3 regions of the Streptomyces cyslabdanicus genome follow, and region 3 is predicted to be linked to each of the others. Evidence: riboswitches for the same ligand, from Rfam matches in the RefSeq annotation. Region 3 holds a riboswitch; each other region holds the start of a gene.
What was found. A riboswitch is a leader RNA that binds a small molecule or an ion and turns the genes downstream of it on or off. The one in region 3 is predicted to bind cobalamin.
Positions count from the first base shown of each region.

Region 1: it holds a riboswitch for cobalamin, as region 3 does, so the genes downstream of both, ACTYVM_RS02870 (ABC transporter substrate-binding protein) here and ACTYVM_RS09080 (hypothetical protein) in region 3, are expected to answer to the same signal.
Region 2: it holds a riboswitch for cobalamin, as region 3 does, so the genes downstream of both, ACTYVM_RS00285 (cobalamin biosynthesis protein) here and ACTYVM_RS09080 (hypothetical protein) in region 3, are expected to answer to the same signal.

Region 1 covers NZ_JBQRUW010000003.1:141,566-146,151, reverse strand. Annotated here, with positions in the region: gene ACTYVM_RS02875 (MerR family transcriptional regulator) at 1-1,069, opposite strand, end outside; cobalamin riboswitch at 1,177-1,382, shown strand; gene ACTYVM_RS02870 (ABC transporter substrate-binding protein) at 1,641-2,510, shown strand; gene ACTYVM_RS02865 (FecCD family ABC transporter permease) at 2,507-3,595, shown strand; gene ACTYVM_RS02860 (ABC transporter ATP-binding protein) at 3,592-4,407, shown strand; gene ACTYVM_RS02855 ((2Fe-2S) ferredoxin domain-containing protein) at 4,404-4,586, shown strand, end outside.
Region 2 covers NZ_JBQRUW010000001.1:51,268-55,853, forward strand. Annotated here, with positions in the region: gene ACTYVM_RS00275 (inorganic phosphate transporter) at 24-1,304, shown strand; gene ACTYVM_RS00280 (hypothetical protein) at 1,336-1,560, shown strand; cobalamin riboswitch at 1,765-1,906, shown strand; gene ACTYVM_RS00285 (cobalamin biosynthesis protein) at 2,010-2,951, shown strand; gene ACTYVM_RS00290 (cobyric acid synthase) at 2,948-4,456, shown strand; gene cobN (cobaltochelatase subunit CobN) at 4,453-4,586, shown strand, end outside.
Region 3 covers NZ_JBQRUW010000012.1:129,184-133,769, reverse strand. Annotated here, with positions in the region: gene thiI (tRNA uracil 4-sulfurtransferase ThiI) at 1-69, shown strand, start outside; gene ACTYVM_RS09095 (enoyl-CoA hydratase/isomerase family protein) at 188-1,264, opposite strand; partial or broken gene ACTYVM_RS09090 (acyl-CoA dehydrogenase family protein) at 1,261-1,440, opposite strand; gene ACTYVM_RS09085 (cobalamin-binding protein) at 1,519-2,439, shown strand; gene ACTYVM_RS09080 (hypothetical protein) at 2,528-2,917, opposite strand; cobalamin riboswitch at 2,987-3,109, opposite strand; gene ACTYVM_RS09075 (Fpg/Nei family DNA glycosylase) at 3,187-3,969, opposite strand; gene ACTYVM_RS09070 (maleylpyruvate isomerase N-terminal domain-containing protein) at 4,135-4,586, shown strand, end outside.

The DNA.
Region 1 (4,586 bases), on a different contig from region 3:
TGCGCTCGGCCCACCGGCCTGAGGAGAGGTCGTCGCGGAGCCTGTTGACCGCCCGCTGCTCGGCCTCCGGCCCGACTCTGGTCCATACGGACACCGCGCGGCGCACATGGTCGTCCAGGTATGCCTCGGGCCGGCGCCAGTAGGCCTCGAAGAAGCCGTCAGCGCAGTCCCACGGGATGAGCAACGGCTCCGCGCGGCCCCCGATCGCGCGGGTCAGGTCGGCCAGTGAAGGCCAGTCGGCGAGCAGGTCGGCGAATTCGGGCAGGTAGTCGCGAGTCAGCCAGAACCGCTCACCCCAGCCGGTGGCACTCGCGTCGTACGTGAACACCACCACCCGGCGGGCCACGCGCCGCATCTCGCACAGCCCCGCGACAGGGTCCGCCCAGTGATGAACGGTGCTGACCGCCATCGCGGCGTCGAAGGACTGGTCCTCGAACGGAAGGCTTTCCGCGCTGGCGGCCACGCACGGCGCCGCGCCCGCGGGACGCTGCGCCCGCATGACCGCCGACGGTTCCACCGCGATCACGTCACGGTCGGGGGGCTCGTAGGAGCCGGTGCCGGCCCCGACGTTCAGTACCGTCCGCGCGTCCCCGAGCGCGTCCCAGATCCTCGCGGCGATCCGCGGCTCGGTACGCCGCGTCGCCGGGTACGCGGACCCGATGACTTCGTACAACTGCGCGCCGAACACTTTCAGTTGTTCCTCCGGTGGCGTCCTGATCCCCATGGCCCGTGCCTCCAGTTCCGTGTCGATGGCCGCCACCATGGCGGCAGCGTGGTCGCGCTGTTCCAGCAGCAGGCCGCGCAGCCGGTGCAGGTGCGCGACCGCGTCGGTGGCCGGGTCGTCGACCAGATCCGCGATCTCGCGCAGTCCGAAGCCCAGCCGCCGGTAGGCGAGCACCCCCCGCAGTCGCTCCACGTCGCCCGCCGAGTAGGCCCGGTACCCGGCCGAGGTCCGCGCGGACGGCTGCACGAGGCCGATCTCGTCGTAGTGATGCAGCGTGCGGACGGTCACGTCGGCCAACTCGGCCACACGTCCCACGGTCAGGTGCTCTTCCACGCCACCGACCATGCGGCCTGACGCCACGTGAGGGTCAAGCGCTTCGCTGCCGGTACCGCGCGCTGCGCATGGCGGTGCTCCCTACGGGACACTCTCGCGGCTGCGCCACCAGCGGCTTGGTAGCGTATGACTGCCGTGGTGTACGGGAAACCGGTCGGAAGCCGGTGCGGCCCTCGCCACTGTAGCCGCGGAGTTCCGCGGCCCTCGCTGACGGCTCCCGGAGCGGTCAGGGCCACTGGGTGGATCGGGAACGAGCCACCTGGGAAGGTCGGCCTCGGAGCGTTGACGCGGAAGCCAGGAGACCGGTCACGGCGCGACATGTTCCACGAGGGTTTTGGAGAGCATCGTGCCCAGCGGTCCCCTGCGTCCGTTTCGATCCGTACGTTCCCTACGCGCCGTACGTTCCCTACGCGCCGTACGTTCCCTGCGCGCCGCGCGTTTCACACGCCCCGCGCCTTCCCTACGCCCCGGCCTCGCCGCTGCCGCGCTCCTGCTCGTCGGTGCGCTCGGCGCCTGTACGGGTGCGCCCGCGGCCGACAAGCCCGCCGCGGCGGCCGGGAGCAGCCGCCCGGCGCCGGTGAGCGTGAGCAGGTGTGGCGTCACCACGACCGTCGCGGCACCGCCGAGCCGGCTGGTCACCCTCAACCAGGGTGCCACCGAAGTGGCGTTGGCCCTCGGCCTGCAGTCGCAGATGGCCGGAACGGCGTTCCTCGACGACGCGGTCCCGGCGAAGTGGAAGGCGGCCTACGACGCCGTCCCGGTGCTGTCCAAGGAGTACCCGACCAAGGAGAAGCTCCTCGCGGCGCGTCCGGACTTCCTCTACGCCTCCTACGCCAGCGCGTTCAGCGACAAGGTGGCGGGCACGCGGGCGGATCTGGGCTCCAAGGGCATCGAGTCCTACCTGTCGCCGTTCGGCTGCGCCGACAGCAAGCAGGTGCCGCCAGTGTCCTTCCAGGCGGTGTGGGACGAAGTGGGCGACATCGCCGAGGTGTTCGGTGTCGCACCGCGCGCCGCCGCTCTCCGGAAGGAGCAGAAGCAGCAGCTTGCCGACCTCAGGGCCAAGGCGGCGGGCAAGGGCCTGAACGTGCTCTGGTACGACTCGAACACCAAGGCCCCGTTCGTCGGCGCCGGCCACGGCGGACCCCAGCTCGTGCTCGACGCCGTCGGCGCCCACAACGTCTTCGGCACGCTGCCCGGTGGCTGGAAGACCGTGAGCTGGGAGAAGGTGGCCGCGGCGGACCCGGACGTCATCGTGTTCGCGGACGCCGGTTGGGACAGCGCACAGTCCAGGATCGACTACCTGGAGAACGACCCGGTGCTCAGCAAGCTCACCGCCGTCCGGCACCGGGCCTTCGTGGTCGTGCCGTTCTCCGAGACGACGCCCGGCGTGCGCCTCGCCGACGGTGCCGCCCTGGTCTCGGCCGGCCTGAGCAAGCTGCACCCGCGTTCATGACGGTGGAGGATCGTCCCGCCGCACGGCCCGCGGGAGCGGGTCGCGCGGCGGCGGGCCTGACCGTTGCCGTGGTCCTGCTGCTGGTCACCGTCCTGCTCGGCCTCGCCGTGGGTTCGGTCCACGAGCCGCCGCACGTCGTGGCCGGCGTCGTGCTGCGCCGGCTCGGCCTCGGCGGCTCCCCCGTCACGCTGCTGGACGACCAGATCGTCTGGCAGCTGCGACTGCCCCGGGTTCTGGGAGCCGCCGCGGCAGGCGCCGGGCTCGCGGTCTGCGGCGCGGTGCTGCAGACCCTGACGGGGAACGACCTGGCCGACCCCTACCTGCTCGGGATCTCCAACGGCGCCGCCGTCGGCGCGGTCACCGTGATCGTCCTCGGCGTCGGAGCCTCCGGCGCCACGGCGGTCGGCGCGCTCCCGGCGGCCGCCTTCGCCGGCGCCCTGCTCGCCGTCGTCGTCGTGCTGGCGCTGGCCGCCGCGCGCACCCGGTCCCTGCCGGCCGCGCGGACCGTGCTGGCCGGCATCGCGGTGGGGCAGATGTGCGGCGCGTACACCTCGTTCGTCGTGCTCGTTCTCGGCGACCGCAACGCCGCCCGCGGTGTCATGGAGTGGACGCTGGGCTCGGTGGCCGGGGTGCGGTGGGGCACGGCCGTCTTCCTGACCGCGGTGGCGGTCGTCGGCACGCTGGTCATGGTCGCGGCCGCCCGGGACCTGGACGCGTTCGCGTTCGGCGAGACCGCGGCCCGCTCCTTCGGCGTCCACGTCGAACGCACCCGCTGGGCCCTGGTCGCCACGGCCGCGCTGGTGACCGCGTGCCTGGTCGCCCACACCGGTGTCATCGGGTTCGTCGGCCTGGTCGTGCCGCACGTCGTCCGCCTGGTCTGCGGCCCGCGCCACGCCCTGCTGCTGCCCCTGTCCGCACTCGTCGGGGCGTCCCTGCTGGTGGGCAGTGACATCGTGGCGCGCTCGGTGCTCCCGGACCAGGAGATCCCCGTCGGCGTCGTCACCGCCGGGCTGGGCGCGCCGTTCTTCGCGTGGCTGCTGTGGCGCCGGGCAGGCGGCAGGTCCGCCTCGGGAGGTCAGCCGTGATCGCTGCGAACCCGTTGGGGCTGCGCGCCGAGGGCGTCGGCGTGCGCGTCGACGGCGCCACGCTGCTGACGGACGTGACGCTCGCCTTCGCCCCCGGCAGGACGACCGGCCTGCTCGGGCCGAACGGGGCCGGCAAGACGACGTTGCTGCGGGCGCTGGCCGGGCTGCGCCGGCCGCGGACGGGCCGGGTCCTCCTCGACGGCGGCGACCTGTACGCCCTGCCGGCCCGCCGGCGCGCGCGGCGGGTGGCCTTCATGGAACAGCAGGCCGATACCGCACTGCCGCTGACGGCCCGTCAGGTCGTCGACCTGGGGCGCACGCCGCACCGCGGGCGGTGGCCCGTCGTGGCGGGCGCGGCGGCCGACCACGAGCGGTCGGTGCTCGCCGAGGCCGTCGCCGCCACCGACGTCGGCGATCTGCTCGACAGGACCTGGTCGTCCCTGTCCGGCGGCGAGCGCCAGCGGGTCCAGCTCGCGCGGGCCCTGGCCCAGGAACCCGGGGTGCTCCTGCTGGACGAGCCCACCAACCACCTGGACCTGCGCTACCAGCTCGGTTTCCTCGAAACCGTGCGTGGGCTCGGTATCACCACCGTCGCGGCCCTGCACGACCTCGAACTCGCCGCCGCCTACTGCGACGACGTCGCCGTGCTGCTCGACGGCCGCCTGGTGGCCCACGGACCCGCCTCCGAGGTGCTCACCTCGGCCACGATCGCGCGCGCCTACGGAGTCGACGCGACCGTGGAGCGGCACCCGCGGCACGACAGGCCGCACATCCGGTGGAACGGACTGCTTCCCGAGGGGCCCGCGTCATGAGCCAGAACCGTACGAGCGCCCCCTCAACGGCCCCCGACGCGGGCCGTGCCACGGTCCTGGTCGGCATGTCCCTCGCAGAGGCCAACCGCCGGGCCGAACTGGACGGAGCCGCCGTGCCGTTGGGTGCCACGACGGCGTTCCTGCAGCAGGGCGAGCCGTCCCTGTCAGCCGAGTTGACC
Region 2 (4,586 bases), on a different contig from region 3:
CGCTCGAACGATTGCCTGGGTAAATGGAAAGCTTCTCGCTGATCCTCGCGATGGTGGTGATCACCGCACTCGCGTTTGATTTCACGAACGGTTTCCACGACACCGCCAACGCGATGGCCACGACCATCTCCACCGGCGCGCTCAAGCCCAAGGTCGCGGTGGCCATGTCCGCCGCGCTGAACCTGGTGGGCGCCTTCCTCTCCGTGGAGGTCGCCAACACGATCTCCAAGGGTCTCGTCGACGAGAGCGGCATCCGTCCCGAGGTCATCTTCGCCGCCCTGGTGGGCGCGATCCTCTGGAATCTGCTGACCTGGCTGGTCGGACTCCCCTCCAGCTCCTCGCACGCCCTCATGGGCGGTCTGATCGGCGCCACCATCGCCTCGGCCGGCTTCAGCGCCGTGCACGGCGGTGTCCTGCTCACCAAGGTCCTCATCCCGGCGGTCGCCGCCCCGGTCGTCGCTGGTCTGGCCGCGCTGGTCGCGACCCGGCTGTCGTACGGCATCGGCAGCAAGTCGCGATCGCACGGCAGGGCGGCCGAGAAGGGCCACCGCGCGGGGCAGATCGCCTCCGCGGGCCTGGTCTCGCTGGCCCACGGCACCAACGACGCGCAGAAGACGATGGGCGTCATCACCCTCGCCCTGGTCACCGGCGGCGCCCTCGCCCCCGGCTCGAACCCTCCCACCTGGGTCATCCTCTCCGCTGGTCTGGCCATCGCGCTCGGCACCTACATCGGCGGCTGGCGCATCATCCGCACCATGGGCAAGGGCCTGACCGACCTCCAGCCGCAGCAGGGCTTCGCCGCCCAGACCAGCGCGGCCACCGCCATCCTGGCCTCCTCCCACCTCGGCTTCTCCCTGTCCACCACGCACGTCGTCTCGGGTTCGGTGATGGGCGCGGGCCTGGGCCGCAAGGGCGGCGTGGTCCGCTGGTCCACCGCGACCCGCATGGCCGTCGCGTGGGCGCTCACCCTGCCCGCCGCGGCTCTGGTCGGGGCCGGCGCGGAGGCCGTGACCCGGCTCGGCGCCTGGGGCACCTGCCTCGTCGCCGTGTTCCTGGTGGCCTCCAGCGCCGCGATCTGGAAGATCTCCCGCCGTGAGGTCGTCGACCACACCAACGTCAACAACACCGGCACCGACGCCGAAACCGAGGAGCCGGCCGGCGTGGTCACCCAGGCCATCGCCGCCGTCATCCCGCCCCCGGCCTCCCCGGTGACCGACGCGCTCACGGCCACGATCCCCGCCCAGCCCTCCGCGCCCGCCACCGACCCCGCGTCCGTCGCGCCCCCGCCGGCCGCCGCCGTCTGAGCCCGCGTCCAGGCAGAAGGAAGAGAACACCATGAAGATCGACTGGGCGGCCCTCGGCTCCGTCTTCGGCGTCAGCCTCGGCGTCACGGTGGGCCTCGTGGCCCTGTTCACCCTCGGCATCGCCGGTCTCTCCCGCCGCGAGCGGGCCGTCGCCCAGGGCGACGGCAGCGGGGTCCTCGCGGTCACCGGCGCCTACGCCTGCTTCGCCGCGTGCGCCGCCGCGGTGGCCTACGGGATCCACCTGATCATGGCGTAGCCGTACTGCCCGGCGCGCCCGGGACCCTGGCGACCGGGTCGGATCCGCGTGACGGGTCCCGCCCGACCCACACGTCACCACGTCACCCGCTCTTGCCGGACCGTCCCCGCGACGGCCCGGGAAGGGCGGGTTTTCCCGTCCGGCCCGCCCCGGGGTGTGGGCCTCATCTCAGTACCCCTGCGCAGGTCAACGGCAGGTTGACGGGTGTTCGCGGTGCGTGGTGGACTGCCGTAGCCACATACGGCGGCAGGAGAGGAAGTCCGGTGCGAATCCGGCGCGGTCCCGCCACTGTGACCGGGGATGAACATCCCCGGGAGTCAGGAACTCTCACCGCCGGTCTCGTCGAACCAGGGCGTGGACACCCTGAGTGAGGACATGTATCGCCATGCGCGGCTGCCGACCGAGGTTCACCAGTAACTCACTGACCGACCGCACGACCGGCTGACCCGATGGGTGCCGATCGCGACTTCGCGTACGGCGCCGCCGCCGGCCTCCTCGGTGACCTGCTCCTCGGCGATCCGCGCCGCGGGCACCCCGTCGCCGTGTTCGGACGGGCCGCGGGTGCCGTGGAACGCGCGCTGTGGCGGGACCACCGCGGCTGGGGCGCCCTGCACACCGCCGTGTGCGTGGGGGGCGTCGTGTCGTCGGCCGCGCTGGCCGCGTCCGCCCTGCGTCCTTCCCGTACCGCGTCCGTCGCGCTGACCGCCGCCGCCACCTGGGCCGTCGTCGGCGGGACCTCCCTCGCCCGGGAGGCGCGGGTGATCGGGCGCGCGCTGGAGGCCGGGGACATCGACGGCGCCCGGGCGCGGCTGCCGCATCTGTGCGGGCGCGACCCGCAGGCGCTGGACGCCGACGGGATCGCCCGCGCCGTGGTCGAGTCCGTCGCCGAGAACACCTCCGACGCGGTGGTGGGCGCGCTGGTGTGGGGCGCCGCCGCCGGTGTGCCGGGGCTCCTCGGCTTCCGCGCGGTCAACACCCTGGACGCCATGGTCGGGCACAAGTCCCCCCGCTACCGCCGCTACGGCTGGGCCTCGGCCCGGCTCGACGACCTCGCCGGTTGGCCGGGGGCGCGGCTCACCGCCGCCCTGGCGGCCGTCGCGGGAGACGACGCGCGCGGTGCCGTACGCGCCTGGCGCGCCGACGCCGGCCAGCACCCGAGCCCCAACGCCGGTCCGGTGGAAGCCTCGTTCGCGGGGGCGCTCGGGGTGCGCCTTGGCGGCACGCTCTCGTACGCCGGGCGCGTGGAGCACCGCCCCGTGCTCAACGGCGCCGGACGCGCCGTCCGGCCGGGTGACATCGAGCGCGCGGTACGGCTCTCCCGCCGTGTGGGCTGGCTCGCGCTCGGCGTGTGCGCGGGCGTACGGCTGCTGAAGAGAGGACGGACGTCATGAGCGGCGGTCTGCTCGTCGCCGGCACCACCTCCGACGCCGGGAAGAGCGTCGTCACGGCCGGCATCTGCCGGTGGCTGGTGCGCCAGGGCGTGAAGGTCGCCCCGTTCAAGGCGCAGAACATGTCCCTCAACTCCTTCGTCACCCGCGAGGGCGCCGAGATCGGGCGGGCGCAGGCCATGCAGGCCCAGGCGTGCCGCGTCGAGCCGACCGCGCTGATGAACCCGGTGCTGCTCAAGCCGGGCGGCGAGCAGAGCAGCCAGGTGGTGCTGCTGGGGAAGCCGGTGGGAGAGATGAGTGCCCGCGGCTACCACGGCGGGCGGCAGCAGAAGCTTCTCGGCACCGTCCTCGACTGCCTCGCCGAGCTGCGGAGCACGTACGACGCGGTGATCTGCGAGGGGGCGGGCAGCCCGGCGGAGATCAACCTGCGCCGCACCGACATCGTCAACATGGGGATCGCGCGCGGCGCGCGGCTGCCCGTGCTCGTCGTCGGCGACATCGACCGCGGCGGGGTGTTCGCCTCCTTCTTCGGCACGCTCGCCCTGCTGTCGCCCGAGGACCAGGAGTTCGTCGCCGGGTTCCTCGTCAACAAGTTCCGCGGCGACGTCTCCCTGCTCGAACCCGGCCTCGACATGCTGCACGGGCTCACCGGACGGCGTACGTACGGCGTGCTGCCGTTCCGGCACGGGCTCGGCATCGACGAGGAAGACGGGCTGAGGGTCTCCCTGCGGGGCGCCGTGCGGGAGTCCACCGTGGCGCCGCCGGTCGGCGAGGACGTGCTGCGGGTCGCCGTCTGCGCCGTGCCGCTGATGTCCAACTTCACCGACGTCGACGCGCTCGCCGCCGAACCGGGCGTCGTCGTGCGGTTCGTGGACCGACCCGAGGAACTGACCGACGCCGACCTCGTCGTCGTACCCGGCACGCGGGGCACGGTCAGGGCGCTGGAGTGGCTGCGGGAGCGCGGGCTCGCGCGCGCCCTCGCGAGAAGGGCGGCGGACGGGCGGCCCGTACTCGGCATCTGCGGCGGCTTCCAGCTCCTCGGCGAGCACGTCGAGGACGACGTCGAGTCGCGGGCCGGACACGTGGACGGCCTCGGACTGCTGCCCGTACGCGTCCGGTTCGCCCGCGAGAAGACCCTCACCCGGCCGCAGGGCGAAGCCCTCGGCGAACGGGTCGAGGGGTACGAGATCCACCACGGGGTCGCCGAAGTCACCGGCGGAAGTCCCTTCTTGGACGGGTGCCGGGTCGGTGCCGTCTGGGGCACCCACTGGCACGGCTCCCTGGAGTCGGACGGCTTCCGCCGGGCCTTCCTGCGCGAGGTGGCGGCCGCCGCCGGCCGGCGTTTCGTGCCGGCGCCCGACACCTCGTTCGCCGCACTGCGCGAGGAGCAGCTCGACCGGCTCGGCGACCTGATCGAACAGCACGCGGACACGGACGCGCTGTGGCGGCTCATCGAGTCCGGCGCGCCGCAAGGACTGCCTTTCATTCCACCGGGAGCGCCCGCATGAGCACAGTGTTGTTGTTGTCGACCGCCGACACCGATCTGCTCGCCGCCCGAGCCTCGGCGGCCTCCTACCGGATCGGCAACCCGACCCGCGTGGACGTCGGCGAGGAGCTTCCGGCGCTGCTCGACGGCGC
Region 3 (4,586 bases):
CAGGTGCTCCGCCCCGGCATGGACGAGGAAGTGCCGGTCGCCGGCGACGGCTGCCCGGCACCTGCCTGACCGGGTGGTCGACGTGCCGCCGTCGGCTTGACCCGACGCGCACGGTGACCGCCCTGGACCAGGTCCACGGCCATGGGCGCGTCCATGTGCCCGGGTCCGAGCAGCGCGACGGTCCTGCTCACCAGGCCGCCTCCGCATCGGCGCCAGGGCCGGCGAGGCCCAGTTCACGGTCGCCGAGCGGGGCGAAGAAGCGGTTCACGTCGGCGTCGGTCACCTCGGCGAGGGTGTCGGGGGACCAGCGTGGGTCGCGGTCCTTGTCGATGACCTGAGCACGGATACCCTCCGCCAGGTCGGGGCTGCTCAGGGCGGCGCAGGAGACGCGGTACTCCTGGTCGAGGACCGGCTCCAGCGATCCGAGACGGCGGGCGCGGCGCACGGCGGCCAGGGCGACCTTCACAGCGGTCGGTGACCTGGTGAGCAGGGTTTCGGCCGCTTCCTTGGCGGCGGGCTCGCCGTGGTCGAGCAGCCGGCTCACGATGTCCTCGACCGTCGCGGCTGCGAAACAGGGGTCGATCCATTCCCTCTGCTCCTCCAACTCCCCTTGCGGCAACGGTCGGGCATGGCGCGCCAGCACCTCCCGTACGGGCGTGTCGGCCAGGTCGTCGATGAGGGCCGGCAGGGTCGCTGACGGCACGTAGTGGTCGGCGAGCCCGCAGAGCACCGCGTCGCCGGCGCCGATCTGCGCACCGGTCAGCGCGAGATGGGTGCCCAGTTCCCCAGGGGCGAGGGCCAGCAGATGGGTGCCGCCGACGTCGGGGACGAAGCCGATGCCGGTCTCCGGCATGGCGATCCGCGAGCGCTCGGTGACGATCCGGACGCTGCCGTGCGCGGAGACGCCGACGCCGCCGCCCATCACGATGCCGTCCATGAGGGCGACGTACGGCTTCGGATATCGGGCGATACGGGCGTTGAGGTGGTACTCGTCGCGCCAGAAGGCGGCCGAGGCGGTGCCGTCCCCGTCGCGGACGTCGTCGTGGATGGCGCGGATGTCACCGCCCGCACACAGGCCGCGCGCCCCCGCGCCGCTGATGACAACGGTCTCCACGGCCGGGTCGTGTTGCCAGGCCGTCAGCGCCGCGTCGATGCGGCGCACCATCTCGTGGGTGAGGGCGTTGAGGGCCTTCGGCCGGTTGAGGGTGATATGGGCGGCCCGTCCGTCGGTGTGGAACAGGACGGGTTCCTCGGCGGCGGTCATCCGAACGCCTCCGTCAGGCCGCGGGCCATGAGGACACGCATGATCTCGTCGGTTCCTTCCAGGATCTGTTGGACGCGCGGGTCACGGACGATCTTCTCAAGGCCGTACTCGCTGAGGTAGCCGTAACCGCCGTACAGTTGGAGCGCCCGGTCGGTGGCCGAGCAGCCGGTGCCGGTCGGTGCGATCACGCCGTGCAGGCCCTGCACGCCGGGCGCCGGAATCAGCGGATCCGCGAGGCCTCCTACAGTCGAGGTATGCGCATCGTCTCCCTGCTGCCCGCCGCGACCGACATCGTCGCCGAACTCGGCCTTTCGGAGCAGTTGGCCGGCCGCACCCACGAGTGCGACTGGCCGCCGCGCGAGGTCGCCTCGGTACCCGTGGTGACCGGGGCGGACCTGGACCAGGACGCGCTCACCAGCCGGGAGATCTCCGCCGCCGTCGGCGGGGCGGCGCACTCCGGTTCGTCGCTCTACACCCTGGACACCGAGGCCCTGGCCGCCCTGCGCCCCGACGTGGTGCTCACCCAGGATCTGTGCGACGTGTGCGCGGTGTCGTACGAGAAGGTCAGCCAGGCCGTGCGGCTGCTCGACGCCGGCACCCGGGTCCTCAGCCTGGAGCCGCGCACGCTCGACGACGTACTGGACTGCCTGGTCACCGTCGGCGACCTGCTCGGCGTGCGCGAACGCGCGCAGCGGCGCCGGGCCGCGCTGCGGGCCCGCCTCGACCGGGTCCGCGACGCGGTCGCCGGCCTCGGCCGGCCCCGGGTGGTGGCGATCGAGTGGCTCGACCCGCTGTGGCCCGCCGGGCACTGGGTGCCCGAGCAGATCACCACCGCCGGGGGCGAGCCGCTGCTCGCCGCGCCCGGCGAGCACACCGGGCCGACGACCTGGGAGGCGGTGCGCGCCGCGCGGCCGGACGTGATCCTCGTCCTGCCGTGCGGCTTCCCTCCCGAACGCACCCTGCGGGAAGCCGCGTTGCTCACCGGGCTGCCCGGCTGGACGGATCTGCCCGCCGTACGGTCCGGCCGCGTCTGGGTACTGGACGGGCCGTCCTACTTCAACCGGCCGGGACCTCGGGTGGTGCGCGGGGCGGAGGTGCTCGCCCAGGTCCTGCACGGCGTGCAGGCCGGCGAGGCGGTCACGTCGGCGGAGGCCCGGCCGTTCCCGGAGCGGTGACGAGGGACCGGTCGCCTCGCGTGGACGGGCCGCCCCGCGTGGACGTACGCGCCAGGGCGCGCGCGCGTCCTGGCACGCACGGGCCGCCTCAGGAGTCCGTGGGTCGCCGTGGCGGGGTGATGGCGTACAGGCCGAGGATCTCCGGCAGGGGCGCCACACCCGGGCCGCCGTCCCGTACCCAGGCGACGATGTCCTCGGTACCGCCCTCGTCGTTGACGAGCCCGAGCCAGACCGGCCGCGCACCGGCCGCCCGGCCCGCGGAGGACGGCTGGACCACGATGACGTTCGCCTGCTCACACACGTCGAGGCAGTCGGAGATGCGCACCGGCACCTCCGCCCGCAGCCGCGCGGTCTGCGCCGCGTGGTCGACCCCGGGCACCTTGGGGCTGCCGCAGCAGCAGTCGCGGCACACGACGACCCGGCACGGCACCGAACCGCTCCCCGCCACGGCACCGCCCGGCGCCTCGTCCGTCGGCATTTCAGGCACGCCGCACCACTCCCCTCCCGGGGAGATCCGCCCCGGTGTCGCTCGAGGAGGCGACCGCGTGAGTCTCCTGGCTCCCGGGTCTTCGCTCGTCCCGCCTTCCCACCCCGGGCGGGGCGGTGGCATCCCGGAACTCGCTCACCGGTCACAGTGGCGGGACCGCGCCGGATTCACACCGGCTTCCTCGGACCGCCGTCGCCTTATGTCGCCGGTCATCATCCCATGATCGGTTCCGCCCGCCCCTCCGCACCGGCCGGCGTCGCTCATCCCTGGCACCGCGGGCACCAGACCGTACGGCGTCCGCCGACGCGGTGGGAGCTCAGGAGCCACCCGCAGCGGGGACACATCGGATCCCTGTCGTCCCTGTGCCCGGTGAGCCAGGAGGGCCTCGACGGCACGCACCCGGCACGCACGGATGTCTCAAGGACCCGCCGCATTCGCGCACGGACACGCCGAACCTCGGTCTCGCTCAGGTCCCGCGCCGGGGTCCGAGGAGCCACCCTGGCCCGCCAGAGGATCTCGTCGCACAGGAGGTTCCCGAGGCCCGCGATCACGGACTGGTCCATCAGCGCGCTCTTGACGGCACGCCGTCGTCCCGACAGCAGCTCCCGGAACTCCGCTCCGCGCACGGTGAGGGCATCGGGACCCAGACCGTCGGTGATGCGCTCGACCTCCGTGTCGTCGACCAACCGCACGCCCTGGAGCTTGCGTTGATCGCGGTAGCGCAGTTGCCGGGAGTCGTCGAGCGTCAGCAGGATGCGGTCGTGCCGTTCGACCGGTTCGTCCGGGGAACAGCACCGAAGCGACCCCGTCATGCCGAAGTGCCACACCAGTGTGGGACCGTCGTGATCCGTCGGCACGAACAACCACTTGCCGTGCCGCCACGCCTCCCCCAGACACCTGCCCTTCAGTTCCCTCCGCAGCCGCTGCGCGCTGACACCCCGCAGCACCCCGGCGTCCCGCACCTCGACGTCCGTGACACGCCGGTGCCCGCCGCAGGCCATCAGCACCTCGCGGAATCCCTCGACATCCGGCAGTTCGGGCATGCGTGCGTCCGGGCTCCTGGTCGTACGGTCATCGGACCGCCGTACGCGGCGACGAGTACCCGTGAAGGGCGAGCCCACGCGCTCGGCACCGTGCTCCGGGGCCTCATGCCTCCGATCGGACGCGAGCCGGTTTGACGGACGGCCCGACCGGGACACCCATGGCACGTGATCCCGTCCAAGGTCGACGAAACGCTCCCGGAACTGGCGCCCTTCGTCCACGCCGTGCAGGGCCGAAGGCCCGACGACGGCACGTGGTGCGAGGCGTGGACGGTGCGTGACGTCCTGGTCCACCAGACGGGGAACGCCGAGGAACTGGCCCGGGTGCTACGAGCTTTCCTCGCGGGCACACCCGTGGAGACCAGGAGCTTCGAGCGTGAGGCTCCCTACCGGCGGATGTCGGACGCCGAGCTCTGGGCGGCGTTCATGACCAACTGCGAACAGCTCACCGAGATCACCGCGGCCGCCGCGCGGGCCCTGTCCCCGGACACCGAGGTCATGTGGACCGGCCGTTGCGTGAAGGTCCCCTTCTTCGCGGAACACATGCGTGAGGAACTGATCCTCCACCGCTGGGACCTGACCGGCGACGACCGGACGGCCGTGGAGTCCCTGACCGAGCC